DNA from 2 places in the Ruminococcus sp. AF17-22AC genome. Region 1 is predicted to be linked to the other one. Evidence: riboswitches for the same ligand, from Rfam matches in the RefSeq annotation. Region 1 holds a riboswitch; the other holds the start of a gene.
What was found. Region 1 has a riboswitch for ZMP and ZTP ahead of DWW86_RS11865 (formate--tetrahydrofolate ligase). Riboswitches for the same ligand answer to the same signal wherever they lie in the genome.
Positions count from the first base shown of each region.

Region 2: linked by a shared signal. The riboswitch ahead of DWW86_RS13290 (IMP cyclohydrolase) and the one ahead of DWW86_RS11865 (formate--tetrahydrofolate ligase) in region 1 are both predicted to bind ZMP and ZTP.

Region 1 covers NZ_QRXT01000008.1:38,280-53,745, forward strand. The annotation lists gene DWW86_RS11825 (aminopeptidase P family protein) at 1-663, opposite strand, end outside; gene DWW86_RS11830 (NanQ anomerase/TabA/YiaL family protein) at 1,018-1,494, opposite strand; gene DWW86_RS11835 (tripartite tricarboxylate transporter permease) at 1,491-3,008, opposite strand; gene DWW86_RS11840 (tripartite tricarboxylate transporter TctB family protein) at 3,021-3,491, opposite strand; gene DWW86_RS11845 (Bug family tripartite tricarboxylate transporter substrate binding protein) at 3,552-4,529, opposite strand; gene DWW86_RS11850 (dihydrodipicolinate synthase family protein) at 4,548-5,468, opposite strand; gene DWW86_RS11855 (sialidase family protein) at 5,491-6,489, opposite strand; gene DWW86_RS11860 (IclR family transcriptional regulator) at 6,649-7,407, opposite strand; gene DWW86_RS11865 (formate--tetrahydrofolate ligase) at 7,782-9,467, opposite strand; ZMP/ZTP riboswitch at 9,535-9,617, opposite strand; gene xylB (xylulokinase) at 10,054-11,511, opposite strand; gene DWW86_RS11880 (L-fucose/L-arabinose isomerase family protein) at 11,676-13,157, opposite strand; gene DWW86_RS11885 (DUF4867 family protein) at 13,217-13,834, opposite strand; gene DWW86_RS11890 (AraC family transcriptional regulator) at 14,015-14,839, opposite strand; gene trpA (tryptophan synthase subunit alpha) at 14,981-15,466, opposite strand, start outside.
Region 2 covers NZ_QRXT01000010.1:75,171-90,636, forward strand. The annotation lists gene DWW86_RS13285 (phosphoribosylaminoimidazolecarboxamide formyltransferase) at 1-532, opposite strand, end outside; gene DWW86_RS13290 (IMP cyclohydrolase) at 549-1,262, opposite strand; ZMP/ZTP riboswitch at 1,350-1,430, opposite strand; gene guaB (IMP dehydrogenase) at 1,483-2,937, opposite strand; gene DWW86_RS13300 (DUF6106 family protein) at 3,006-3,509, opposite strand; gene groL (chaperonin GroEL) at 3,600-5,225, opposite strand; gene groES (co-chaperone GroES) at 5,396-5,680, opposite strand; gene codY (GTP-sensing pleiotropic transcriptional regulator CodY) at 5,932-6,720, opposite strand; gene topA (type I DNA topoisomerase) at 6,851-8,920, opposite strand; gene dprA (DNA-processing protein DprA) at 8,983-9,870, opposite strand; gene DWW86_RS13330 (YifB family Mg chelatase-like AAA ATPase) at 9,937-11,457, opposite strand; gene DWW86_RS13335 (helix-turn-helix domain-containing protein) at 11,712-11,927, shown strand; gene DWW86_RS13340 (YARHG domain-containing protein) at 12,011-12,937, opposite strand; gene DWW86_RS13345 (fructose-1,6-bisphosphatase) at 12,986-14,941, opposite strand; gene DWW86_RS13350 (PolC-type DNA polymerase III) at 15,026-15,466, opposite strand, start outside.

The DNA.
Region 1 (15,466 bases):
TGTCATGATCAGATAAGAAAGCACCACCGGGCAACAGTGAATATCATTGCCTCGGATATTCAAAAGCCACGCAATATCATCCAGTGAAGTCAGTACAAAAACGTCTGCATTTTTTGCTTTCATCTGCTCGCGGATCTTTGCAATTTTATCTGCTCTTGTCTCACCGGCCCACTTTACATCAAGCTCCATCACCGGTTCACATGAAAGTGCCGGACGGTCTTTCCAGATTTCCCCGATCAGATCATCATCCACCGAAAAACTAATGTCTTTTTCTCCCAGAAGCTGCTGCAATTCTTCCGCTTCTTTCGCACTTACTGTACGTCCGTCAAATCCCAGACACATCTTCTGTTCCAGTTTTTCTTTCAGAAATTCATGGACGGTCGGAACTCCCGGTTCCCCGGATTTAAACAGTTCGATCGTACTTCCCTTAAGCTGATCTGCCGCCTGAATAAAGTATCTGCCATCCGTCCAGAGTCCTGCCATATCCTTCATGATAACCGCTGTTCCTGCCGAACCCGTAAAACCTGTAATATATTTTCTGCATTTAAAATAATCACCCACATATTCCGAACCGTGGAAATCATCCGTCGGAACCAGATATGCATCGACTCCTTTTTCTTTCATAAGAATACGAAGAGCTTCCAGCCTTTCTTTTACTGTCATAACCTACGCCTCCCGCCTGATAATCTGTAAATCTGTAATCCATGTTAAACAGATTCTTTCTGTTTGTCAACTAAGGGAGCTGCCCTTATACCCCGTCAGGGGACCTCGCCGGTCCCCTGACAACCCCTGGGCGTAAATATAAAGATTTCTTCTTTTACCTAAATATGTAAACATACAAAAAGTACCAGAACACCCTATCTATGTGTGGAGAAGGGTATCCTGGTACTCTGACATTCTATTGGTTTAATTGAATTAATTCTTGCTTTGCGTGGCCTGGTGGGGTGCGCGAGGGGAGAGCGGCCTTCGCAACTGTGAGCGCCCTCCCCTCGCACAAGGTTTTACCTGATTGCCAAATCATTGGCGGGCTGACGGGCAGTCCCCGGCAATCTTAAATACGATCTTTCGGACATTCTGCTTTTCTTTATTTTTTATGCAGGGCATATGTGCATCCTGCGGTGCATAATATCCGAATGTTCCTTCTGTAAGAAGATTGAACCCGTGATCCTCTGCTTTTTTGTAAAACAGAATGTCCTGAACCGGCGTCCTGTCTTCTTCCACCTCCAGTTCATCTGCAAAATCCACATAAATACGCTCTTCGCCTTCTTCCATAAACTGAAGATCCGCATATTTTCTGTGCGCTTCCATTCGGGCATCGTCGTTATCTTTTGTCTCATAAGTCTGCACCAGAGCAAACAGCTTCTCACCATCCAGCTCATAGCGTCCTTCCGCAAGATGCTCACTTTTGTCCTGTTTTATAAAATCTCTTATGAGTTTTCCGTATTCTGCAAATTCTCTGTATCTGTCAAGATTTTCTATTTTATCAAAAATCATGCTCCTGTCTCCTGTTTTGGTTTGTCCTTGCCAAAAAGTTTCTTTACAACAGGTCCGAGTACCGGCGACAGAAGGGAAATTGCTGCCAGTGCAAGGAAAACTGCGCAAATCGGGTGAGTCAGGAAAATGGAGAAGTTTCCGTCACTCATGGTAAGGGCGCCTCTGAAGTTTGTTTCTGCCAGTGCTCCAAGAATGATACCAATTACGATTGCAGACATGGAAAACTCTGTCTTATTCATAAAGTATCCGAGGAAGCCACAGAATACCATTACAAATACATCGTTCATGGAATTGTTATAAGCATAGGCACCAACAAAAGTAAGAGTAAAAATAACAGGGAGCAGGATCTCTTTTGGAATATTTACAACCTTGACAAATACTCTGATCAGAGAGAATCCCATAAGACCCATAACTGCGTTTGCAAGAAGAAGGCCGATAAAAATTGCATATACAGAGCTTGCCTGCTCTTTAAAAAGCAGCGGTCCAGGCTGCATTCCCTGAACCATCAATGCTCCAAGCATGATTGCAGTCGCACCATCACCGGGAATACCAAGTGTCAGCATCGGGATCATTGCACCACCGGATACGGAGTTGTTTCCGGCCTCCGGAGCAACGATACCTTCCGGTTCACCATTGCCAAAATTGTCTTTATATTTTGACCATCTCTTTGCCTGATCATAAGAAACAAACGAAGCGATGTCACCACCTGTTCCAGGTACACATCCAATAAAGGTTCCGATAATAGAGGAACGGAGAAGTGTTACAAACACTCTCTTAAGATCCTCCCATGTAGGAAATACTCTGGTAAGTTTTACATCTGTTTTTACATATTTTTCTTTATAACAGTCCTCCACGCTCTGAAGAACCTGAGAAAAAGCAAACAGTCCGATCAGAATCGGTACAAAAGAAATACCGCCCAGAAGATATGTAGAACCAAAAGCAAAACGCACAGAACCGCTCAGATTATCAATTCCAATAGTTGCGATAAACAGTCCGATGAATCCTCCCAAAAGACCTTTTAAGATAGATCCTGAAGAAACACTGGTGATGATGCTAAGTCCGAATACTGCAAGTGCAAAGTACTCTGGTTTTGAAAATTTCAGTGCCACAGATGCAAGCATTGGAGAAAAGATGATCAGGCAGATTGCACTGAAAATTCCTCCAAATGTGGAACCAAACGTAGATAAACCAAGTGCCCGTCCCGGCTGCTTCAATTTCGTTGCCATCGGATATCCGTCCAGGGTGGTTGCTACAGATGCCGGTGTGCCCGGTGTTTTCAAAAGGATTGCCGAAATGGATCCTCCGTATATCGCTCCACAGTATATACCAAGGAGCATCAGGATTCCACCGACTCCCTGGAACGCAAACGTAAGTGGAAACAAAAGCGCAATACCCATGTTTACAGAAAGTCCCGGCATTGCTCCGATCAGGATACCTGCACCGGTTCCGAAAATAAGGCCTGCCAGATTGCCTATCGTAAATACATTGCCAAGTGCTACTAAAATGTCAGACATTCTTCTACCTCCTTATCTCATAAATATCGGTGCCGGCAGAGAAATATTCAGAAGCATGCCGAACAGAATATAAACAGCTGCCAGTGTAATAATCGTTGTAAGAGCAATCTTCTTTACGCTCCGTACTTCCATCAGATACATCAGTGCCGGAATGAACAACAGTGCACCAATATAAAATCCGAGAAAATACAGCACCACACAGAACAGAACAATAATTCCAAAAAGGATATAAACTCTGATATTTGCCGGTGTTGAGATTGTAAATGTCTTTGCTTCAAGTTTTTCTTTATTTTTAATCGTTGAAATCAGTAGGCATACTGAAAAAACAATGATCAGAATGCCAAGCATCATCGGCCAGAATCCGGCTCCCGGATCACCTTCGCCAATTTTTATTTTAAGTGACGAAGCCAGCGCCACAACACCCACACCGACCAAAAGCATGATCACAGAAATTATATAATTTGCTTTTTTCATGTTTCCCATTTTATTTGCCTCCTATGACGCAGACAGAAGGATTTTCCTCCTGCCTGCATGACAGTCCGTTTATTCAGTCTCAATATCTTTTAAGAGATCTTCATACATTGCATAGTCATCTTCCATCATCTTCTGGCAGTCATCTCCAATGATGCACTGTGGATCAATACCCTGTTTTTCGAAGTATTCTTTGAATTCATCACTTTCGCAGGTTGTCTTTGCTGCATCTCTCAGCTGCGTCAGAATTTCTTCAGGTGTATCTTTCGGAGCTACAAGACTTGCCCATGCACGGATCACCAGATCATGTCCCAATTCTTTGAAAGTAGGAACATCTGGATAAATGCTGGAACGTTCTTCAGACATAACACCAAGAATCTTCATCTCTCCAGCATCTACCTGTGACTTATAGCTGGACGGATCAGCGATCGTTGCATCAATATGTCCGCCGGTAAGTGCCGCAGCAATATCTGCGGAACCATTCGGATAAGGAATATGTTTCAGTTCCACACCAAATTCTTTTTCAAAACTTACTGCTGCCACATGCCAGATAGCTCCCATACCGGAGTTTCCTACCTGAACGGTACCAGGATTTTCTTTGCAGTATGCTGCAAAATCATCAACGGAATCATATGGTGCATCCGCTGGTACGATCAGTGCTGCCGGTGCTGCGATCGGTGCACAAATTGCTGCATAATCTTCCGGTGTTACCTGGCATTTATCCTGCCATGGGAACATTGCCAGCTCAACAGTTACCATTCCAAGTGTATATCCGTCTGCTTTTGCTGCTGAGGTTTCTACCATACCGGTAACACCGCCGCCGTCCGGTTTGTTGGTTGCTACAAAATTAGCTCCATCAAGATTTTCTTTCATGTACTGAAGAAGACCTCTTGCTGCGGTATCAGTTCCACCACCTGCTGCTTTCGGAATGATAACAGAAATATCTTTGCCCGGATACTTGTCTGATCCACCTGCACTTCCACATCCTGCCATTGTCGTTACTGCCATTGCTCCTGCGAGTACCAGTGCTGCTACTTTTTTACACTCCATAATTTTTTCCTCCCTTGATTATCCCACAATCTTTTGTTCTACACGTTTTGTAAGTTCATTAAGATCTCTTACTTCTTCTTTAAATGTTTCTGTCAGCCCCGATTTATCTTTTGTTCTGCTGTTCAGTGTCACATGAAGACCTTCCACCTCAGAAAGATGATATTTTGCATTTACAGGATAATACTGCCTCTCTATCAGCGATGCAATCGTCAGGAATTCAGAAACTTCTTTTGCTTTTTCTTCTTTATAGTGTTCGCAGAGCCATGTGTAAAGCTGCGGATGGAAATTATCCATAACTCCGCAGAAACCGGCTGCTCCTTCCCGCATAGATTCAAGCAATGTCGTTGTATTTGCGTTGTACAGTTTCAGATTGGATCCTTCGATAACTTCCAGCTTCTTTCGGATCTGTGCAATATCACAGCAGGTATCTTTCAGGAAATAAAATCTTCCTGTAGATGCACACCAGGAAATAGTTTCCGGTGTAAGCAGTCTCTTGTACGGATACGGACACTCATAAAAGCCAAGCGGAACATTCGGATCCATGTTGTCCAGAATTTTTTTGCAGTTTTCGATCCACACAGAATCATCTTCATCTTCTTTTGCCAGACGGTTGGTGATCAGAATTACTGCATCTACTCCTGTTTTTGCGATTTCATTAAGCTCTGTAATCTGATCTTCAATCTTGTCTGATACATGTCCGGATGCAATGACAGGAACTCTTCCTGCCGCAAACTCCACAGTTTTGGCTGCGTATTTTACTCTCTCATCAAGAGACAGGTAAAACATTTCGCTTGACTGACATACGGCAAACATTCCGGAAACACCGTTTTTGATGTACCAGTCCACCAGTTCTTTCAGGCCATCATAGTCAATTTTGTTGTCCTCTGTAAACGGAGTCAGCATAACCGGCCATGAACCTCCCGGGAAACGATTTTCCATTTTTTCTTCCTCCTCTTTCCTGTTATTTTCTAATCTTCCAAAAGGCTATATTTTTCCTTTTGTATGTGTATGTGATATATAAAAAATCTTCATCCTGAATAATAGCCGGGTATGCAAATTCGCCCTCACCTGTACTCAGATCTCTGATTTTTTCCCATGTCTTTCCATCGTCTTTTGAAACTACAAGAGAAATCGGTGTTCTATCTCCCCAGTTTACTCCAATCGGATTATATACAAGAAATAATTTTCCATCTTTGGAACGTATCATGTCGATTCCACTGTTGTTATTCGGAAGTTCCGTGGCATAAGCTTCCGTCCAAGTATCCCCTCCGTCTTTGGAGTCGCTCCGGTAGATCATTCCTTCAGTACTTCGAAGAAGCATGTGCACCTGATCCGGGATACTTTCCCATAAAGTTGGCTGAATCACACCTCTTCCATAAAAAGACTGCTCACTTACCGGAATGGAACTGTCATCTTTTCCGACTGTTCGCTCTCCACTCTTATACTCCAGCTGACTGATTTCAACTTCCTGTGATTTATTCCATGTTTTTCCATCATCATCGGAACGATCCACAAATGCTTTCCAAATTCCCTGTTCAGTAGATCCCGGTGCCAGGATTCTTCCGCTTTTCAGACGGATCGGTTTGTTTCTCACCGGTCCTCTGCCTCCCTGATCTCCCGGAACCAGTTCTTTTTCTTCTCCAAAAGTTTCTCCGTTGTCTTCAGAAACCCGGTACATGGTCCGCCATTTACTTATTTCATTTCCTACTTTGTAAAAAATGATGATCTTCTTTTCATCAACCCGGAACAACACCGGATTCCAGTGTGCTTCCTCGGACTGTGCCAGAATTTTCGGTTCTTCAAAATGTTCTTCATTTCCCCTGGTGAACCAGATTGCCACATCACCGTTTCCTTCTTTTGTCCCACCAAACCAGGCTGCAAGAAATCTGTCCGGTCCGATTTTCAGTAATGTGGAAGCATGACACATGTCTGTGGGACACTTTTCCATAATCAGTTTCATTTCATCCTCCCTTATCTTAGTTCGTTCTGTATTTCAGAACATCGTTCTGTTATATAGATATTTTTTTGTGAACGCGAATAGCTCACGTTCACATTTATAATAATTTCTGCTGTTTATAAAAGTGTCTGTTATCTATATATTCTTTCTTAACAAGTATTTTCAGGATAAACGATTCTCGATCTTCGCCACATATTTCTTGATCAACAATGCCCATTCCTGAATCTGGTCATCTGTAAAATGAACTGCAAGACCGCTGACACTGATCGCTGCATATAGCTTATGAGTCTTGTCAAAAATAGGCATTGCCACACATTTCACCCCAAACTCATGCTCCATGTCATCGATTGCATATCCTCTCTGCCTTGTTGCCTCAAGCTCTGCTCTAAGCTGAACCGGATCGGAAATCGTATGATCTGTATAGACAGTAAGGGTTTTCTGAAGATATTCATTTATTTCTTCTTCCGAAAGATTTGCAAGCATTGCTTTACCGATTCCGGTACAATGCATATCAGCTCTCTCACCCAGAATAGAACGCATCAGATTGACAGACTCAGCCGGATAAGTTGCTTCCAGATATACAACCTCTCCATCATGAGGAATGGCAAGATATACTCTTTCATTTGTAAAATTGGCAAGTTCCTGCATATATGGCATTGCTATCTTGATAATGGAAAAAGTTTCTTCCATTGCCCTGCTCAATGCAAAAACCTGCATTCCCAGTTTATATCGCTCTGTCTCTTCATCCTTCTCCAGATAATCCATTGCCTTCAGTGTCGTCAGAATATCATAAACATTACTCTTGTACAGACCAAGACGGTCGCTGATCTCTGTGACACCCCAGGTAGGCTTTACCAAAAAACAATTCAGAACATCCAGTGCTTTTTTTAATGACTTAACTTTGATCTCATCCTGATCCATTGACGTTCTCCCGCTGTTGTTCTGTATTTCAGAACTTTGTTATAAATTATTTTGTAACTAAAGAATAGCACATTTATATTATAATAACAATTGGACAAAATTCATATATTTATTTTCAGTTTTTCATGCAAAAATGCCAAATATGAGAACTATGTAAAAATACAAAAAGTACCAGAACACCCTGTCTATGTGTGGAGGAGGGTATCCTGGTACTCTGACATTCTATTGGTTTAATTAAATTAATTTCTTTTAGCGTGGCCCGGTGGGGTGCGCGAGGGGAGAGCGGCCTTCGCAACTGTGAGCGCCCTCCCCTCGCACAAGGTTTTACCTGATTGCCAAATCATTGACGGTTTGCAAGGAAGTTCCTTATATTTTTAGAAAAGTCCCGTAATCTTTCCAGTCTCATCTACGTCGATTCTCTCTGCAGCTGGTACTTTCGGCAGTCCTGGCATGGTCATGATCTCGCCAGTCAGGGCTACAATGAATCCTGCGCCTGCGGAAATCTTCAGGTTACGTACTGTAACTTCGAAGTCTGTCGGTGCACCGAGTTTTGTCTGATCATCTGTCAGGCTGTACTGTGTCTTAGCAACGCAGATCGGGCAGTTGCCGAAACCAAGAGCCTCAAGCTGTTTTGCCTGTTTCTGGGCATTTGCTGTAAGTACAACTCTCTTGCCACCGTAGATTTTCTGTACGATCTGGTTCAGTTTGTCCTCGATGGAGCCTTCCAGTTCATAGGAATAAGTAAAGTCGTTTGGCTCTTCAACCAGACGCAGAACTTCTTCTGCAAGTTTGATTCCGCCTTCGCCGCCTTTTGCCCATACTTCAGAAAGAGCAACGTTTACGCCGAGTTCTTTACACTTAGACTCTACAAAGTCAAGCTCTGCCTTGGTATCTGTCGGGAATGCATTGATAGCAACTACACAAGGAAGTTTATATACATTCTTGATGTTGCTTACATGTTTCAGAAGGTTCGGGATACCTTTTTCCAGTGCTTCCAGATTTTCGTTGTTGAGGTCAGCTTTTGCTACACCACCGTTGTATTTCAGGGCACGTACAGTTGCTACGATAACAACAGCGTTCGGGTGCAGATCTGCCATACGACACTTGATGTCGAGGAATTTTTCAGCACCAAGGTCTGCACCAAAGCCTGCCTCTGTGATCGCATAATCAGCAAGCTTCAGAGCCATCTTTGTTGCTGTTACGGAGTTACATCCGTGTGCGATATTTGCGAATGGTCCGCCATGTACGATTGCCGGAACGTGTTCCAGTGTCTGAACAAGGTTTGGTTTCAGGGCATCTTTCAGAAGTGCAGTCATAGCACCTTCTGCATGAAGGTCACCTGCTGTTACCGGTTTCTGCTCTGCAACTTTACCATATGTGTATCCGATGATGATTCTGGAAAGTCTTTCCTTCAGGTCTTTGATGTCACTTGCAAGGCAAAGGACTGCCATGATCTCGGATGCAACAGTAATGTCATATCCGTCTTCACGAGGCATACCATTTGTCTTTCCGCCGAGGCCGTCTACTACGTTACGGAGCTGACGGTCATTCATATCCACACATCTTCTCCATGTGATCTTTCTCGGGTCAATGTTCAGTGCATTGCCCTGGAAGATATGGTTGTCGATCATTGCAGCAAGAAGGTTGTTGGCTGCACCGATTGCATGGAAGTCACCTGTGAAATGAAGGTTGATATCTTCCATCGGAACTACCTGTGCATAACCGCCGCCTGCTGCTCCACCCTTTACACCGAATACCGGTCCGAGGGATGGCTCACGGAGAGCTACCATTACGTTTTTGCCGAGTTTCTGCATACCATCTGCAAGACCTACGGTTGTTGTGGTCTTTCCTTCACCTGCCGGTGTCGGGTTGATTGCAGTTACAAGGATCAGTTTACCATCCTTTTTGTCACTTTCTTTCAGAAGATTGTAATCAATTTTTGCTTTGTATTTTCCGTACTGCTCCAGATATTTGTCATCAATACCTGCTTTTTCTGCAATCTCTGTGATTGGAAGCATTTCGCACTCCTGTGCAATTTCGATGTCACTTTTGAATCCCATAATTGTCTCCTTTCTGTAGGCGCCGCGTCACTTTTTAGTTAAAAAAAGCAGTATCCGAGGTTTCCTCAAATACTGCCCAGACGGTCGGCTCTGCAAATCTCTGATTCCCATGTGGTGATTTCCACTGCTCCGCCAGTCATCAGAGATTCTTTTAAATTGTTGAGACAATTTTATCATAAAGACTTTAGTTCGTCAAGAAATTATCAAAATTATTCTTTTCTTTTCGCAAAAGTACAAAAAAATCAAAATAAATTTTGTATATTTTGCACATAGAATCAAGGACTCTATATACTCTATGCAAAGGGGACCTCGCCGGTCCCCTCTGCACACCCCTGGGCTTTTTTACTCCTCCCAGGTTATCTATGTATGTAAACATACAAAAAGTACCAGAATCCCCGATCTCCGTATGGAGAAAGTTATTCTGGTACTCTATCATTCTATTGATTAACTCTAACTTTTATTTTGTTTCAGCGGGGCCAAAAAGGGGGAGTCTGAGGGGGAGCTTCGGCCTTTCGCAACTCCGAGATGCTCCCCCTCAGGGGTTTTCTTAGGTTGTCAAACCATTGACGGTTGTTAAGGAAGGACCTTAAAAAAGTGGTCTCAAGGCAGGGTATAACTCCTTGAATTTCTGGTAACGTTCCTCGTACTTCGCCACAAGTTCTTCTTCCGGCTCTACGGTATCTACGACATGCGCCATCTTTTTACCAATCGTTTCAACATCCGGATAAGCTCCGCATCCAACGGCCGCAAGCATTGCGCCACCCATGGACGGGCCTTCTTCTACTTCCAGTACATCGACTTTCAGGTTCATAACATTTGCAATGATTTTCTTCCACAGAGGGCTCTTTGCACCACCGCCGCAGATCTTTGTACGCTCAATCTTAATACCAAGTTTTCTTGCAACTTCCAGAGAATCACGGAGACCGAAAGCCACACCTTCCAGAACAGCCTGTGTCATATCAGCTCTTGTGCTGTCCATGGACATTCCGAAGAAGACACCTCTTGCATCCGGATTATTATGCGGAGATCTTTCTCCCATCAGATACGGAAGGAAGAATACATTGTTTTCACCAAGTTTCTGAATCGGTGCCTGCTCCGCTGCGAAATCTTTTGTCTGAAGAATTTCTTCTGCCCACCATTTGTTGCAGGAAGCCGCACTCAGCATACATCCCATCAGATGATAACTTCCGTCTGCATGGCAGAAAGAATGCAGTGCATTGTTTTCGTCAACACCAAAGTTTTTACTGGAAATAAAGATAGTTCCGGAAGTACCAAGAGAAATATTACACTGTCCGTCACCAACAGTTCCTGTTCCGACAGCAGCTGCCGCATTGTCACCGGCACCTGCTACAACTTTAACGTCTGCTGAGAAACCAAGCTCTTCTGCCACTTCCGGTTTCAGTGTACCGACAACTTCCCAACTCTCATACAGCTTTGGAAGCTGTTCTTCTTTTACATCACAGATTTCCATCATTTCTTTTGACCAGCAGCGATTCTTCACATCAAGAAGAAGCATACCGGATGCATCAGAAACATCTGTGCAGAAAGATCCGGAAAGTCTGTATGCCAGATAATCTTTCGGAAGCATGATCTTTGCGATCTTTGCAAATTTATCAGGCTCGTTTTTCTTCATCCAGAGGATCTTCGGAGCTGTAAATCCTGCAAATGCAATGTTTGCTGTGTATGCAGATAATTTATCTTTACCGATCTCATTGTTGAGATATTCTGTTTCTTTCTGGGAACGTCCGTCATTCCAGAGAATTGCCGGGCGGATCACCTGATCATTTTCGTCCAATGTTACCAGCCCGTGCATCTGTCCGCCAAAACCGATTCCGGCTACCAGAGAGCGGTCAATTCCTTCTGTCAGTTCTTTCATTCCCTCAACACTCTGGGTAAACCAGTCTTCCGGATTCTGTTCTGACCAGCCCGGATGCGGGAAAAACAATGGGTATTCTTTTGATACGATATTACAGATCTTTCCGGATTCTTCCATCAGAAGAAGTTTTACTGCGGAAGTACCAAGGTCAACGCCGATATAATACATGTTTCCTCCTAACTGTGCACTCCATCATATGTATAAAACTCATGCACATTCTGTTTGCGATTGCTATTAATTTTTTATCTTTATTTTTCTTTTTGCCAAGACATCCCAGGAAAACTCCCGGGATGCCTGTATTGTTTTATTTTGTTATAGTCAGAATGTGTAGATTAACCCCATGGATTTTCTGTCGGATATCTTACACCTGCCGGCTGGTTGTAACCAATCTTCTTTACGTCCAGTCCGAGGAATTTCACTACTTCGAAGAACTGTTTTCCATAATGTCCGAACATAACTGCTCCGTGATGCGGATAGTTGCCCTCGATCAGTACGTGGCGATAGAATCTTCCCATTTCTTTGATAGCGAAGATACCGATACCACCAAAGGATCTTGTCGGTACATCTAAGACTTCTCCTTCTGCAACGTATGCTACCAGTTCACCTTCGGAGTTGCACTGCAGACGATAGAATGTGATATCAGAAGCAGCGATGTCACCTTCAAGAGTTCCTCTTGTAAAGTCTGGATCAGATCCTGCCGGCTCAAGAAGTCTGTGCTGGATGAGCTGATATTTAACGGCTCTGGATTCGCACATCTTGCATGCAGGAGTATTTCCACAATGGAAGCCCATGAATGTATCTGTCAGTTTGTAATCATATTTTCCTTTGATATCTTCATCATAGATATATTTCGGAACAGAGTTGTTGATATCAAGCAGAGTAACAGCATCGTTGGAAATGCAAAGTCCAATGTACTCACTGAGTGCGCCGTAGATATCAACTTCACAGGATACCGGAATACCTCTGGAAGCAAGGCGGCTGTTTACATAGCAAGGTTCAAATCCGAACTGTGACGGGAATGCCGGCCAGCATTTATCAGCAAATGCAACATATTTTCTTGCACCTTTATGAGCTTCTGCCCAGTCAAGAAGAGTGAGTTCGAACTGTGCCATTCTTGCATTGAGATCTTCGTAATATCTTCCTTCACCCATTTCTTTTGCCATATCTGCACAAACTTCCGGGATACGAGGATCGTTTTCATGCTCTTTGAAAGCAACGAGAAGATCAAGTTCGGAGTTTTCTTCGATCTCAACGCCCAGTTCATAAAGACCCTTGATTGGTGCATTACATGCAAAGAAATCCTGCGGACGTGGTCCGAATGTAATAATCTTGAGGTTACGAACACCGATGACAGCACGTGCAACCGGTACAAAATCACCGATCATTTTTGCAATGTCATCTGCTGTTCCAACCGGATATTCCGGAATGTATGCTTCAAGATGACGCATCTTTAAGTTATAGGAGCAGTTCAGCATACCACAGTAAGCATCACCACGTCCGTTGATCATGTCGCCATCGCCTTCTGCTGCTGCAACATACATGCACGGTCCGTCAAATCTTTCTGCGATCAGTGTCTCCGGTGTTTCCGGTCCGAAGTTTCCAAGAAAAACAACCAGCGCGTTACACTCTGCTTTGTTTACATCTTCGAGAGCTTTTTCCATGTCTTGTTCGTTCTCAACAGTCACAGGACATTCATAAAGTTCTCCTTTATAAGCTGCTTTGATTGCTGCGCGTCTCTTCTCGGAGAGCTGAATCGGGAAACAGTCACGGCTTACTGCAATGATTCCAAGTTTTACTACCGGTATATTATTCATGATATAAATTCCTCCATATTATATAGAATGTATTTCTGCGTTTTAATAAAAAATCACAATCAGTCGATTCCAACATTTGCACCTTTCAGTCCGTTGAATGCACCTTCAATAGCTGCTTCTTCATGACCGATCAGCCATTTGTTCTTCGCTGTGAGAAGCTTGTCTTCTCCCTCGGAAGCTGTTTCAAAAGTCAGTTCTGTGTTGGTTCCTTTCGGAAGGACAACAACGCACTGGAAACCGCTTTCATTTACATGGCATGGTGCATAATGCAGTGTAGTTGCATATACTTCGATTGCAGTTCCTGCAGGAACAAGGAAAGCTTCTACTTTTGATGTGTCATATGTAAAATCTTTCTCCACATCCTGCTGATGTCCGATCAGCAGTACAAGGTCTGTCACTGCAACATTGATCTCGGAGCTGCGGTGATATTCCAGACCGTTTAATTTCTTGTTATGTCCGTTGCAATATCCGATTTCAATCGGCAGACCGCCATATCCCTTGTTCTGCAGTTCTTTTGCAACCGGCAGCGCTTCCATTTCTTCTACGGAAGGAACATAAGTCACGTCCTCCGGAACCGGAGTGTGTTTCATTTCCTTCAGAAGTTCCGTAAAATCATACCCCTCCAGTACTTTACCATATCTACGGAACGCATCATCTGCTACATTCTGAATCCTCACCTGAAGTTACCTCCTTTATTTTTTATGTTGAATTCAGTATAGCATGAGCTGCTTTCAATTGCGCCAGATTTTTTGTCCTCTTTAGTGCACTTTTTTGACCTTGTATTTTTTTAGTTGTCAAAACATTTATAAAAATTCCAAAAAAACAGGTGCCTGCGAGAGCGCCTGTTTCATCTTTCTTTATTTTTTATCTGCTTTATCGAGTTCACTCGGCAAAATGCCGTAACGCTTCTGAAATTCCCTTGTAAACGCGCGGCTGCTGCTGAATCCGTTGTCCAGTGCGATCTGGCTGATCGTCTTGTCGGTATTCAATAATTCTCTGTATGCGTAAGTCATGCGAATATCCTGCAGATATGTCTTAAAATTGACATTTGCATATTTCTGAAACATTCTGGATAAATATGCATCCGAGTAGCCAAACATATTCGCAACTTCAGCCAGTTTCAATTCTTCCTGATAATGTTCTCTCATATAGGAAGTGATTCTTGCAAGCGCATCCAAACGTCGGCTGTGACGTACTTCCTGCTCCCCTGCCTCATCAAGACGATAATGATTGACCAGAAGATACAATACATCATAATAAAAAGAACGGATTTTAAACTCATACCCGGTTCCGCGTTTGCCGTAAAGTTTATACATTTCACGCACGAGTTTTGAAAGCTTTCCGTCCATTTCCGGTATGCTTCCCGCAAAACGGATAAAACGGTGTGCCGTAAAATAATCTTCAAACTGTTTCAGCGGAATCTGCAAAACTGCCGTATGGTTTTCCTCCGGTGAATCAATTGAATGCACTTCATTTGAATTAATGATCATCAGCTCTCCCGCCTTAAGCGGATGCTTCTCGTCATTCAGGTAAAATGTCAGCGAACCTTCCATCACCGCAAAAATCTCAACGGATGTGTGCCAGTGCTTTTCCCGTACATAATTTCCCTGACTTCCCTCAAACAAAAAGAATTTAAATGGCAGTCCCTCATCCGGGATCACCAGTTCATGCTGGAATTCCATGCCATACCCCTCTCCTGAATCATTTTCAATAATATTTATATACCCCCATAAATATTTCTACTTAATTCCTATCATAGCATGAAGATATTCTATTTACAAGCAATAGAAAAAGTAGCCTCCACCTCACCGGGAATCCTTTATCTATCTTATCGCATCCTTCATTGATTTTACATATTCTTTTATGTACGGTACACATTCTGCGCCATGTTTTTCACAGAGTTTTACGATCGCAGAACCTACAATCACTCCATCTGCCTGCTCTGTCATTTTCTTCGCCTGCTCCAGCGTGGAAATTCCAAAACCGACCGCACACGGAATATCCTTCTGCGCTTTTACAAGCTGAACCATCGCTCCGATATCTGTCGTGATATGGCTTCTCATACCGGTAACGCCAAGAGAAGACACACAATAAACAAAACCTTCTGCCTCTTTTGCAATCATAGAAATACGTTCATGAGAGGTCGGTGCAATCAGAGAAATCAGATCCAGTCCATACTTCTCCGCTACCAATGCAAACTCCTCTTTTTCCTCAAACGGCACATCCGGAAGAATCATCCCGTCCATTCCCACTTCCGCTGCTTTCCTACAAAAACGCTCTACACCGTAAGAAAAAACAACATTCGCATA
Region 2 (15,466 bases), on a different contig from region 1:
GCGGTGCCGGTACATAATCAGGATCAATCTCGATCACATTGTAATTTCCTTTTTTCTTCTGTTTCAGGATTTCCAGTGCTTCTTCTGTATATCCCGGTGCGATCACACCATCAGAAACTTCTCTCTTGATCAGCATTGCTGTATCCTTATCACAGACATCCGAAAGCGAAATAAAATCACCGAAAGAGGACATTCTGTCCGCACCTCTTGCTCTTGCATATGCACATGCAAGCGGAGAAAACTCTTTCCAGTTCATATCATCTACCCAGTAGATCTTTGCAAGTGTCTCTGTAAGCGGAAGTCCTACAGAAGCTCCAGCCGGAGAAACATGTTTGAAAGAAGTAGCCGCCGGAAGTCCTGTGGCTTTTTTAAGATCACGTACAAGCTGCCAGCCGTTAAATGCATCAAGAAAATTAATATATCCCGGTTTTCCGGACAGAACTTTGATCGGAAGATCTTTTCCCTCCTCCATGTAGATTCTGGAAGGTTTCTGATTCGGGTTGCATCCGTATTTTAACTGTAATTCATTCATCTTCGTCTGTTCCTCCTTAGTGGTTTTTGTTTACGATCTTTGTTGTATAAGTACCTGTTGCAATATCAATATAACGTACAAACAGAGAAACTTTGTTGTCTTCATTCAGGCTGTTCCAGAGCAGTTCTGTAAATGCCTCTATATCATCTGGAATATCAACCAGTTTCGGTTCTCCTTCAAAGCTCGGAAGCGGATTTCCGTCACATTTGTATGTATGAATGAAACGGCCTTCGCCGGCAACTGCTTTTTCATAAGCGTATGTATAACGGAGACAGGAATCCGGATTTCCATTATCACTTTTCAGAATGGACATCGCATAGCTGTAATTTCCATTCTCAATGTGCATCACACCGGAAATTCGAGGTGTATAATTCGGTCCATCCGGTTCAAATTCACGAGATCTTAAGGACTGCTCAAAAGTAAGCTGTTTGTCCAGCCCTTCATAAATTGTATCGGTCTGATCACCATTTGTCACGATGGTTTTGTTTCCAAGAACACGCACCGGTGCATAAATGATCAGGCTCGGATCTGTCAGCTTAGAAGGATCAAACGCCTGTGTACGGATACCCTCTCCTTCTGTGACAAATACGCGGTTTCTGCTGTTTTCGCTTCTTCCCATGATAAAGTAAGCAGTTACTGCTTTTGTTCCGTCTGCAGAACGTCCGATGATAATTCCGCGTCCCGGATAAGAATTGCTTTTCAGTTCATTTTCCAGTGAGATTTTTTCCATGATCATTCTCCTTTTTTGTACATAATAGAATCGGATGCGCCACCTTGATTTTAAATCGAAAGTAAAGACCGCCTGGTCAGTCTGTTATCAGGCTGCCCAGGCGGTCGGCACATTCACTTACTGCACTCCCTGTAGTTCATCCTACTTCCGCCAGTCATGCAGTCGTTGTCTTCATAATATACTAATTTATTCAGTTTAGCAAGAACAAAAATTTAAACAATTATTCGTCTACGCTGTAGTTTGGAGCTTCTTTTGTGATATGAATATCATGTGGGTGAGATTCTTTCAGGGAAGCTGCGGAGATTTTTACAAATTTGCCGGTTGTCTTCAGTGTTTCGATATCTTCTGCTCCACAGTAACCCATACCGGAACGAAGACCTCCCATAAGCTGGAATACAGTATCCTCCAGATGTCCTTTGTAAGCCACACGGCCTTCTACACCTTCTGGAACAAGTTTCTTCGCATTCTCCTGGAAATAACGGTCTTTACTGCCGTTTTCCATAGCTGCGATAGATCCCATACCGCGGTATACTTTGTATTTACGTCCCTGATAAAGTTCGAATGTTCCCGGGCTCTCATCGCATCCTGCAAAGATGCTTCCCATCATGCAGACATTTGCTCCGGCAGCAATTGCTTTTGTGATATCTCCGGAATATTTGATACCGCCATCTGCGATGACCGGAATACCGTAGCGGTTTGCCACTTCATAACAATCCATAACTGCTGTGATCTGTGGAACACCAATACCTGCAACTACACGTGTGGTACAGATAGAACCAGGTCCGATACCAACCTTAACCGCATCTACGCCAGCATCAATCAGTGCCTTTGTAGCTGCACCGGTTGCAACATTACCTGCAATTACCTGAAGATCCGGATATGCATCCTTGATCTGGCGTACGGCACGGAGAATGTTTTCGGAATGACCATGCGCAGAATCTACTACGATTACGTCAACATTTGCTTTTACTAGAGCATCTACACGTGCAAGCACGTTGGATGTAATACCAACAGCTGCACCGCAGAGCAGACGTCCCTGCTCATCTTTTGCTGCAAGAGGATATTTGATCTGTTTTTCGATATCTTTAATCGTAATCAGACCTTTTAAATTAAAATCGTCATCTACAATGGGTAATTTTTCTTTACGGGATTTGGCAAGGATTTTCTTTGCCTCTTCAAGTGTGATTCCTTCTTTGGCTGTAATCAGTCCCTCAGAAGTCATGCATTCTCCGATTTTCTTTGTGAAATCAGTTTCGAATTTCAGATCTCGGTTGGTAATAATACCTACCAGTTTCTTGCCTTCTGTGATCGGCACACCTGAAATACGGAATTTTGCCATCAGATTGTTGGCATCTTCAAGTGTATGATCTGCGGATAAAAAGAATGGATCAGTAATAACACCGTTCTCAGAACGTTTTACCTTATCTACTTCCTCAGCCTGTGCTTCAATGGACATATTTTTATGAATGATACCGATACCGCCCTGTCTGGCCATTGCAATTGCCATTCTATGCTCAGTAACTGTGTCCATTCCTGCACTCATCATAGGAATGTTCAGCTTGATTTTTTTCGTTAAGTGTGTTGTAACATCTACCTGATTCGGAATTACTTTTGAATATGCCGGAACTAACAGGACGTCATCAAATGTAATGCCTTCACCGATAATTGTACCCATTGCATTTCCTCCCTTGTATTATGTTGTTTTGATTTTGATTCAAAGTGTAACAAAAAAGAACTGAGGTGTCAATCCAAAAAAACTTTGCTCGGAGCTGAATTTTTGATAGCTTTTGCCATCTCATCATCCGGCTCAATGATGATCCGGCTGTTCTCCCCACCGGCTTTCATGATGATTGCAAAGCGTTTGTGTTCCGGATTTCCCGAAGAATAATCCAGTGTTTTCATGCGGCTGTTTCCGTTGTAATAATCCATTTTGTGGGAATTCAGCGGAGCGATCAGATCTGCTTCTGACAGATTCACAGACATCACTTTTTTACGTTTGGACTTTGCCATAACCATGTCAATGTCAAATTCCCCGTTTACAAAAAGATACTCATACTCCAGATCCGTCCGCGGAATCACAAAATAACATGCAACTCCCAGCGCAATTGCCAGAACCAGAAGCAATGGACTGATAAACAGCCCGGCTCCTGCCGCAAGAATGGTCAGCACGATCAACCCGTACTTAACTATTGTATCCTTTGCTGTCGATTCTTTCTTCACCAGAAATTCTGAATAAAGGTCACTCATATCATCTTCTCCTTAAAGGTATTTTAAATAATTTTATCACAAAAAGGGATCAGCGTCTATGACGCCAATCCCTTAATTTTTGTACTTTATTTACATCATGCCGCCCATTCCCGGAGCACCTGCCGGCATAGCCGGAGTATCTTCTTTGATTGTGGCAACTACAGACTCTGTAGTCAGGAGTGTAGAAGCAACACTTGTTGCGTTCTGAAGAGCACTTCTTGTAACCTTAACCGGGTCAAGGATACCAGCACCTACCATATCTACATATTTCTCATTCAGAGCATCGAAACCAATGCCCGGTTCGGATTCTCTTACTTTGTTGATGATAACGGAGCCTTCCAGTCCTGCGTTTGCAGAAATGTGGAATAACGGAGCTTCCAGAGCTTTGAGAATGATGTTCGCACCAGTCTTCTCATCACCTTCCAGAGTTGTGGCAAGCTCAGCAACTTTTTTAGATGCATGGATGTATGCAGATCCGCCACCTGCGATGATTCCTTCTTCTACTGCTGCTCTTGTAGCTGCAAGAGCATCTTCCAGACGAAGTTTTGCTTCTTTCATCTCAGTTTCAGTTGCAGCCCCAACACGGATAACAGCTACGCCACCTGCCAGTTTTGCAAGTCTTTCCTGTAATTTTTCTTTATCAAATTCAGATTTTGTTTCTTCGATCTGTTTACGGATCTGAGCAACACGATCTTCGATTGCTTTCTTGTCACCAAGTCCATCAACGATAACTGTGTTTTCTTTTGCAACTTTAACGGATTTTGCACGTCCAAGCTGAGCCATTGTAGCTTCTTTGAGTTCCAGACCCAGTTCTTCGGAAATTACCTGACCGCCTGTCAGGATTGCGATATCCTGAAGCATTTCTTTTCTTCTGTCACCATATCCCGGAGCCTTAACAGCTACTACCTGGAATGTTCCTCTTAATTTGTTTACAATCAGAGTTGTAAGTGCTTCACCTTCTACATCTTCAGCGATGATGAGAAGTTTTGCACCGGCCTGAACAACCTGCTCCAGTAACGGAAGAATTTCCTGAATGTTACTGATCTTTTTGTCAGTGATCAGGATGTATGGATCTTCAAGGTTTGCTTCCATTTTTTCCATATCTGTGGACATATATGCGGAAATATATCCACGGTCAAACTGCATACCTTCTACAAGATCAAGCTCTGTATGCATGGTCTTGGATTCTTCTACTGTGATAACACCGTCGTTGGACACTTTTTCCATTGCATCTGCAACTAACTGTCCGACTTCTTCATCACTTGCAGAGATAGAAGCAACGTTTGCAATCTGAGCTTTTCCACTGATTTTCTGGCTCATCTCTTTGATTGCATCTACAGCAGTATCTGTTGCTTTTTTCATTCCTTTTCTCAGGATGATCGGATTTGCACCTGCTGCCAGGTTCTTCATTCCTTCATGAACCATTGCCTGCGCAAGTACAGTAGCTGTAGTAGTACCATCACCTGCTACGTCATTTGTTTTGGATGCAACTTCTTTGATAAGCTGTGCACCCATATTTTCGAATCCGTCTTCCAGTTCGATTTCTTTTGCGATTGTAACACCATCGTTTGTGATAAGCGGAGCACCAAACTGTTTGTCAAGTACTACGTTTCTTCCTTTTGGTCCGATTGTTACTCTTACTGTATCTGCAAGTTTGTTTACACCAGCTTCAAGTGCAGCTCTTGCTTCTGCGCCGAATTTAATTTCTTTTGCCATGATGACTGTCCTCCTGAATATTATTCATAACTGTTCAGTACCCTCTCAGTTACGAGTCAAAATGCATTCCAATTCACCTTCGGTGATAGCATTTTGCCTTGTATGTCTCGGGCTTTTGGCCAAAACATGCCAAATCACCTCGCGGGATACTACCTACTGAATGCTTACTACTATTCTACAATTGCCAGAATGTCGCTCTGTTTTACGATAATGTATTCTTCACCGTCAAGTTTTACTTCTGTTCCTGCATATTTGGAATAGATAACTTTGTTTCCTACAGCAACTTCCATCTTCACTTCTTTGCCTTCAACTACTCCACCAGGTCCTACAGCGATAACTTCTGCCTGCTGTGGTTTTTCCTGTGCCTGTCCCGGAAGTACGATACCGGATTTTGTTGTTTCTTCTGCTTCTAACTGTTTTAATACAACTCTGTCACCTAAAGGTACTAATTTCATGATCTATGTCCTCCTTTATTGTTGCCTTTTTATTACTAGCACTCATTTCGCTTGAGTGCTAATCACTGTCCCTATATTATTGAAATTCGTGATTTTGTGCAACTCTTTTTACAGTCATAAATCAATAGGTTTTTATTTATATTCTTTTATTTTCTCTTATTTTCTCTTGTTTTCTCACTTTCTTATTTTAAGCAAAGAAAAACCTCTCCCAAAATGGGAAAGGCTTTTGCTTTTTGTACGACTATATTCATTTATGAAGATTTTTTATTCCTCTGTGCCTTAATCTCTTCCAGTTCATCAAAGATCACTTCATTCAATACTTTAATGTACGTACCCTTCATTCCGGAGGAACGAGATTCGATAACTCCGGCACTTTCAAACTTCCGAAGTGCATTGACAATAACTGATCTCGTAATACCCACACGGTCTGCAATCTTGCTTGCAACCAGAATACCTTCCTCACCATCAAGCTCATCAAAAATATGAATAATTGCCTCCAGCTCGGAGAATGACAGCGTATTAAATGCGGATTTAACGACCTGCTGCTTACGATCCTCTTCTGCATTTTCTTCATGGACTGCACGCATCATTTCCAGACCGACAACGGTCGTGCCATATTCACTGACAATGATATCCTCTATATCATATGGTCTGTCATTTCTGTACATAAATACAGTTCCCAGACGTTCTCCCGCGATATCGATTGGATTGATGATACCATAGCAGCTGCTGTTTACATGTTCAAAGCCAAGTGTCTGAAGATTTACATTTTCTTTTGTAGATAATACGCCCAGAAAACGTTCATTCAACAGGGAATCAATATGTCCGCCTACGTTGTCCTCGATCAGTTCAGTGATTTCTTCGACACCCGGACACAGACTGATTCCAAGCACTTTACCCTTTTTGCTGAGCACCAGAATGTTAGAGCTTAAAGTTTCCATCAGAACCTGACAGATATCATTAAACACAACTTTACTGGAACTGCTGTTGTGCAAAAGTTTATTAATTTTTCTGGTTTTATCCAACAACTGAACGCTCATTACGGCCTCCTTCTCATGTTTTCTCGATGTTTCTGTCTTTATGTTTTAATTTTACACGTTTTATAGCGAAAACACAAGATATTTTTATATTTTTTTCGATTTTGTCCGCATTTTCAGAAAATTTGTATATTTAGTCTTCTTTAGACTTTTGCTCCACATAACCGCAAGTTGTCTCACTGCAGACAATCTTATTTCCTTTTTCGACCATATAGCTTCCACACTTCGGACATTTCTTTGCCGATGGCTTCTGCCATGACATGAAATCGCATTCCGGATTGTCAATGCAACCGTAATATTTACGTCCCTTCTGAGTCTTTTTCAACACGACATCCTTACCGCACTTCGGACATGCCACACCAATCTTTTCATAATATGGCTTGGTGTTTCTGCACTCCGGAAATCCCGGGCACGCAAGAAATCTTCCATGAGGTCCATATTTGATGACCATGTTACGTCCACAGACATCGCATACCTCATCACTGACTTCATCCTGAATCTCAACCTTTTCCAGTTCCTTTTCTGCCGCGTCAACATCTCGCTTCAGATCCGGATAGAAGTTACGCACAACTGTCTTCCACTGAACCGTGCCTTCTTCCACGCAGTCAAGCAGTCCTTCCATCATCGCAGTAAAACGAACATCTACAATACTCGGGAAAGCCTGTTTCATAATATTATTGACAACTTCTCCGAGTTCTGTCACGTAGAGATTTTTCTGTTCTTTAGACACATAACGACGGCTGATGATCGTTGTGATCGTCGGCGCATACGTACTCGGACGTCCGATTCCCTGCTCTTCCAGCGCTTTTACCAGAGATGCTTCCGTATAATGTGCCGGCGGCTGTGTGAAATGCTGTTCCGGCTTTAATTCTGTCAGTTCCAGTTTCATGCCTTTTTCGAGGCTCTGGCTTAATACATTGCCTTTCTGATTATCTTCTTCCTGCACATACACAGACATAAAACCATCAAATACAATCTTTGAAGCCGCAACTGTAAAGGTATATTCTCCTGCTCCGATTTTTACAGATGTTGTCTCATATTTCGCTGCTGACATGCGGCTGGCAGTAAAACGTTTCCAGATAAGCTGATACAGGCGGAACTGATCTCTGGACAAAGACTCTTTGATCATTGCCGGAAGTCTGGTAATATCGGTTGGTCGGATTGCCTCATGCGCATCCTGAATCTTCTGTTCCTTCTTGACAGTCTTACCTGTAGTGGAAACATAGTCGTCTCCATACTGCGCTTCAATATACTCTCTTGCTGCCTGATCTGCTTCCTGTGAGATTCGCGTGGAATCGGTACGCAGATAACTGATCAGACCAACAGTACCACTGCCCTTGATGTCCACACCTTCATACAACTGCTGTGCCAGACGCATAGTTTTCTGAGTGGAAAAGTTTAACGTCTTGGCAGCCTCCTGCTGCAGAGTACTGGTCGTAAACGGAAGCGGTGCATTCTTGGTACGCTCACCCTTTTTAACTTCTGTGATCTCATACTCCGCATTTTCCAGTGCTTTCAGTATTTTATCCATCTCTGCTCTGTTATGGACCGGAAGCTTCTTATCCGTACCGTAGAATTTAGCCTGCAGAGGTTTCTTCTCTCCCTTTATCTTGAACTCGCCGTCAAGACTCCAGTATTCTTCCGGAATAAATGAATTAATCTCCTCTTCTCTGTCACAGATAATACGCAGTGCAACCGACTGTACACGGCCTGCACTTAATCCTCTTTTGACCTTTACCCACAGAAGCGGGCTGATCGTATAACCTACCATTCGGTCAAGCATTCTTCTCGCCTGCTGTGCATCCACAAGATTCAGATCCAGATCGCGTGGCTGCTTGATTGAAGCTTTTACTGCAGTCTTTGTAATCTCATTGAAGGAGATTCGGCGCATTTTAGACGGATCTTCTTTCAGTGCCTGCATCAGATGCCAGGAAATTGCTTCTCCCTCACGGTCAGGGTCAGTTGCGAGATAAATCTTATCTGCTTTTTTGGCAGCCTTTCTGAGATTTGCCAGAAGTTCGCCTTTTCCTCTGATCGTGATGTATTTCGGTTCAAAATCATTCTCTACATCAATACCGAACTGGCTTTTGGGAAAATCCCGCACATGTCCGTTGGATGCCTGTACATCATAGTTACTTCCCAGAAATTTCTTTATAGTTTTTACTTTCGCAGGTGACTCTACTATCACCAGATATTTCGCCATGCTATCTCTCCTACTTATCCATTATTCATAAAAACTTCCGGGAAAATCATCGTCACCCATTGTTATGTTGTCTTTACGTAGTAGTGTCTGCCGACTTCAAGTGCCAGTCCTGACAATGTCAGTTCCAGCAAAAGACTGCCGATTTTTTCCGGCGGAAGTCCTGTTTTCTGAATCAAAAAATCCATAGATTTTGGTCGTAAATCGAGACAACTATACACCAATTTCAAATCGGTTGCAAGCCCTAAGTCATTTTTTGTCTTTATTTTAACAGGATTTTCATACTCTATTCCCATCTCACGGAGCAGGATTTCCGGTGTGTAAGCAATTCCTGCACCATCATAGATCAGTTTATGACATCCCATACTTCTCTCCTCATTGACCGGTCCCGGTACAGCAAAAACTGCCTTGCCCTGATCCAGGGCCCACTGTGCCGTTATCAGGGAACCACTCTTTTCACATGCCTCTACGATCAGAACAAGATCTGCCAGTCCACTGATAATCCGGTTTCTTGCCGGAAAAAAATAATTTCGTGCTTTTGTCCCCGGTGTCTGCTCGCTGATGATTCCTCCACCTGTACGCAGGATACGTTGATACAGCCCTCTGTTGCCTGACGGATAGCAGATATCAGGTCCGTTTCCAAGAACAGCCCAGGTTCCTCCTCTTCCTTCCAGAGCCCCTTTATGTGCCTCCGTGTCGATTCCGTAAGCCATCCCACTAATGACCTGTACTCCCGCCTCACTTAAGTATCTCGCATACCGAAATGCCTGTATACGCCCGTAAGGAGTTGCCGCCCGCGCACCGACAATCGCTGCTGTCGGTTTTTCCGGATCCGGAAAGTTACCTCTGATATATAACTTCTCCGGCATTCCAGTATACTGACGCAATTTTTCCGGATATTCTTTATCCTTCGCCCCTACTTCCCTGATTGGCATTTTTTGAGTTTCTTCCATATAAATATCTCCTCTATACATTATCTCTTTTACCTGATTTTTATTCTGAATGTTTTTAATCATTTTTCAGTTCCAGTATTTTTTGTCAAAGGAACGATACGATAAAGCTTCCCCTAAATGTTCTTTATTGATATTCTCCGAAGCCTCCATATCTGCAATCGTACGTGCCACCTTCAAAATCCTGTGATACGCTCTCACACTGAACGGCATATGCTGAAATGCCATCTTAAGAAGCCTGCCTGCCGAATCATCCAGATGGCAGAATTTTTCGACCTGCTTTCCGCTCATTTCTCCGTTAAACTGAATCTTCTCATCCTTAAAGCGTTCTTTCTGTATCTGCTGTGCTGCTTCTACCCGCATACGTATCTGTTTCGTGTTTTCGCCAATCTTTCCATTGCTCATCCCATCGAAATCTACCGGTGAAACATCTGCACAGAGATCCAGTCTGTCCAGAAGCGGCTGGCTGAGTTTCCCTAGATATTGCCCTACCTGTGCCGGTGTACATCTGCATCGGTTCATATCCGGATAATATCCACAGGGACATGGGTTCATTGCTGCACACAACATAAAATGTGCCGGAAAATCATACGTTCCATAAACACGCGAAATATGGATCACCTTATCTTCCAGTGGCTGACGCAGGATTTCCAGGCTTCTTCTGGAAAACTCCGGCATCTCATCAAGGAACAGTACCCCTCTGTGTGCCAACGTGATTTCTCCCGGACGTGGATTCCTTCCGCCGCCTGCCAGTGCCTGTGCAGAACAGGTATGGTGCGGACTTCGGAAAGGACGTATCCGGATCAGTGGGTCTTCTGCCGGCAGTAATCCGGCAATACTGTAAATTTTCGTCAGTTCCAGTCCTTCTTCTACTGTAAGCTCCGGCATGATTCCCGGAATTCGCCTGGCGATCATCGTCTTACCGGCTCCCGGCGGACCGATCATCAGAAGATTATGAAATCCACTGACAGCAATCTCGACTGCTCTTTTCAGACTTTCCTGTCCATGGATCTCACAAAAATCCACTGCATTTTCCTGTTTCTCTTTTCTTTTGGTCTCCACTGCCTTTTTATAAGAATCCGGTGCACCAACATAGCGGAGCATCTCCTGCAGATTAGATACACCGATCACTTTCATATCAGGGATCAGATGTGCTTCCCTCAGATTATCATACGGAACTACACAGAAACGACACTTTTCTTCCCTTGCCCGAATGATCATCGGCAGGATTCCAGATACCGCATGGATTTCTCCATTCAATCCGATTTCTCCCGCCATCATTACATTTCCCAACTGTGCTGCTGAAAGCACGCCGGCAGCCGCAAGTACAGCCGCTGCCAGTGGAAGATCAAAACCTGCGCCCTCCTTCCTGATATCCGCCGGTGCCAGATTAACGGTGATCCTCTTGGGTGGAAGCGCGATTCCGTTATTCTTAAGGGCTGTACGTACCCGATCCTGTGCTTCTTTTACCTGAGTCGACGGCAGACCGACCATAGTGAAGGAAGGAAGTCCGTCACTTACATCTGCTTCAACCTTTATGAGATGAACTTCCATTCCTGAAATGGCTGCTGAAAAAACACTTGCAAACATAAATCTCCTTTCTGTCTGTAAATGCTCCCGATTTGCATTTTCTTCTCAATGAACCTCATATAAATCTGTATTTTGTTATATCACTCATGGGATTTTAAAGATTTTAGCCCTCCATAAATAAGAGCGGCAAAAAAGATAGATAGAATTTGTATATAAGCCCTCTGTATTTCATTTCATTATAGTCCATTTTGCTCCCAAACGCAATAGCACATTTCGGTCTGTTTTATAATTGCAAAAAAACAGGAGGTGAGCTTATGAAGTTTCAACGTATTCAGGATCTTCGTGTAGATTCTGACCTTTCTCAGCGACAGCTTGGTGAAATTCTGCATATCAGTCAGCGTTCCTATTCTCATTATGAAACAGGCTCACGTGGCATTCCGATTGAAATGCTCATCCGCCTTGCTGACTATTATGACACAACGATTGATTATCTTGTAGGTCGTACCGACAACAAAGCACCTGTAAAATAGTCATTTCTGTTTCATCAACGAAAAAAAGAGGAAGCCATCCCGATTGGATTGCTTCCTCTTTTTCATTATAAAATCAAAATTTCTCAGTTTCCTTCACTTGCTTTTTGATCTTCCCACTGCTGGATTTTATTAATATTTGCGATTTCATACTCATTAAAAACAGAACCCTGTTCTGCATCAAAAGTCTCCGGATCTATCGTTCCCTGATACCAGGATTTGCTGTTAAAATAGTCCGCAATATAATCCGTCACGAACTGTCTTCCATGACGCGCATAAATCTCATTTTTTGCAAGCTCCAACTGATCTGAGGTATAGTTGGAAATTTCTTCATCTGTAAGATAACGGCTGCTACTCTCCGGGAAGAAATATTCCCCACTCTCCGCGGTGACCTGTGGCTGCTCTTCTGAAGGTGTCGGTGTAGCCGTCGGTTCCGGCGGGTTGATCACGACCTGATTTCTGCTCATGATACAGCTTACATTCGGATACACGGAAGATACCGGCTCTGCTGTAGTCACTCTCAGATAAAGCTGCCCATTATCAAATGTCAGATTACCTGACGCTGAGTTTCCCGCTGAATCACCGAAGGAAAACGCCGCTGCATTGCCGGCAACTTCTGCAGTTATATCCGCAGATACTGCCTGTGTCTGTCCTGCATCCGTCTGATAAAAACTAAATGATACGGTATCCTGACTGATATTGTAAATATTGATTGTTACAAGGCCATCTGTACTGTACCAGTAATCCCAGAAATTATCCGGATTAAACGTAACTCTCTGCTCCGGAACCGGAGTAGGTGTAGCCGTTGGTCTCGGCGTCGGACTTGGAGACGGTATCGCTGTAGGCTCTGCCGTTGGTGTCAGTTTTGCCGCATTTTCAATTGCTTCCTTTTTTTGCTTCGCTTCTCTCGCACTTCTCTGAAAGCTTGCCAGAAGAAGTGCCGCTGCCGCAAACATAATAAAGATCGATATCAGGATAATCAGCAGCATTTTCAGCCTGTTTTTTCTTCTCATTGGTACCACCTCTGTTTCAGTCTTACCTGTTGTGTTTCTTATTTCTGTCTATTTCTTTTCTTTTATGTATCCCTTACGATATGCATCCAAAAGCTGCATAAGTTCTTCAATACGCTCCCGCAGTGCCTTTCCGGTATCAGTGTCACCCACCAGGCGTCTCTTTGACGTATAATGTACGGACACTCTGTTTGATACGATGTCGCTTTCTTTTGAAACGGCATCTTCCTTGGATGTAAACGGTTCATGTGCACTTAAGATCAGCCCGTAAGAGTTGTAAATCAGAGTATAACCTGCAATTCCGGTCACCTTCTGATATGCCTTGCAGAAGCCGCCGTCAATAACGATCACCTTGCCATTGCATTTTACCGGGCTTTCTCCCTCTCCCTGATGTACCGGTACGTGACCATTGATAATATGTCCGTGCTCCGGAGAAAGGTCGAATTCCTGAAGCAGCGTATCCACTACTTTTTCATCTTCAAGCAGATGATAGTATGCACCTTTCGTCTCTTTGTGTGTTTCTTTATCTGCTATAAAATATCTCTCAAATGTGGTCATCTTATCCTTGCCAAATAATGGTGACGACGGACTTGCCCAGATAAACCAGAGAATATCCATCCCTTTTCGCTGTTCCATACTGTCCACTGCAAAAAATGCTCTTCTTACATAAGTCTCAAGTATGTCATACAGTTCACGCCCTTTGTATTTCTTTCCGTAAATCTGGATTTCTTTCAGGCTTCCATCCTCGTTCAACGGAATACATCCATGGAAAAGCAGATTTCCATTATATATCTTGTACAGGCCGCCTTTATCCAGAAGCAGGCGCATATGTTTCTGAAGTTTTTCGCAGTTGCGGAAAGCTGTTTCCATACGTTCTATCACATCACGCTCTCCTGCTGTCAGCTCATATGGATGTTTCCAGTCAATCGTCGGGAATTCTGTATCCAGCATCGGATATTCCTTTCCGTCCGGAAGCGTCACAGTTCCCTTCACCGGATCGATCCTGTGAAGCAGACAACGGTCTTCCATATGGAATTCCCTGTGTCTTCGGATAAGCTGTCCCTCCAGCTTGAACTGAATGATAGAAATCGCTTTGTGCATCTTCTGGCCGAGTTCTTTTTCCAGTGCATTATAATTAGAAGTACCTTTCATCTCAAAAGCACTGCACGGATCATCTTTGTAAACTTCCATGGAAAAGGTTGCAAGCGGCAGCATATTGATTCCATAACCGTCCTCAAGAATGTCAAGATTGCCATAACGAATGCTGTTGCGAAGTACCGTCGCAATGCATGCCCGCTGTCCCACAGCTGCTCCCATCCATACAACATCATGATTTCCCCACTGGATATCAAGGGAGTGATATTTCATCAGACGGTCCATAATAAAATGCGGTCCCGGTCCACGGTCAAAAATATCCCCGAGAATATGAAGATGATCCACAACAAGACGCTGGATCAATTCTGCAAGTGCAATGATAAAATTCTCTGCACGTCCGATCTGAATGATCGTATTTACAATTGAATCATAATACGCTTCTTTATCAAGAACCTCCGCCTTTTCCGTGATCAGTTCCTCGATCACATAAGCATAATCCGGCGGCAGGGCTTTACGTACCTTGGATCGTGTATATTTCGATGCCGTCGTCTTGCAGACTTCGATCAGTCGGTACAATGTAATCTTGTACCAGTTTTCCATATCATCTTCTGTTTTTTTGACCAGCTGTATTTTTTCTTTTGGATAGTAGATCAAAGTTGCCAGCGCTTTCTTATCGCTGTTGCTCAGGGTATGCCCAAATACATCATCTATTTTCTTTCGGACTGCACCGGAGCCATTTCGGAGCACGTGTGAAAACGCTTCGTATTCGCCATGCAGATCCGACATAAAATGCTCCGTGCCTTTCGGAAGATTTAAAATCGATTGAAGATTGATGATCTCCGTAGAAGCCTTCCCGATCGTCGGGTACAGTTCCGCAAGTCTCTGTAAATATCTCAATTCCTCTTTTTTCATGTTCTTCTCCTTTTTGCCATGTTAACATATACCACATTCCAATCAGTAATACAAACTTACTACATGACTTTTATATATGTAGGATCATGCAATTACCCCGTCGAACAGTGAAAACTGGTTCGACTGCGGAATATCTCCAAACAATCCCATATCATCCATAAGGTCGATGACTGTTTTGCTGACTTTTGTCCTGTCACGGAAGTCATCCTTTGACAGGAATTTTCCCTGCTTTGCCGCATCTACCACGGCCTCGGCAGCCTTATCTCCCATACCTTCAATACAGTTCAGTGCCGGCATCAGTTTCCCATCTATGATCTGAAAACGGTTTGCCTTTGCGCGGTAAAGGTCGATCGGCATAAACTCCAGACCACGCGCATACATTTCCTGTACGATTCGCATATCTTTGATAGTATCCTGTTCTTTCTTTGATGCTGCATCACCCTTTTTACGCAATTCTGCCAGATAAAAGTCCAGACGCTCACGACCCATACACATTGTCTCATAAGAAAATGCCGTTGCCCGGAT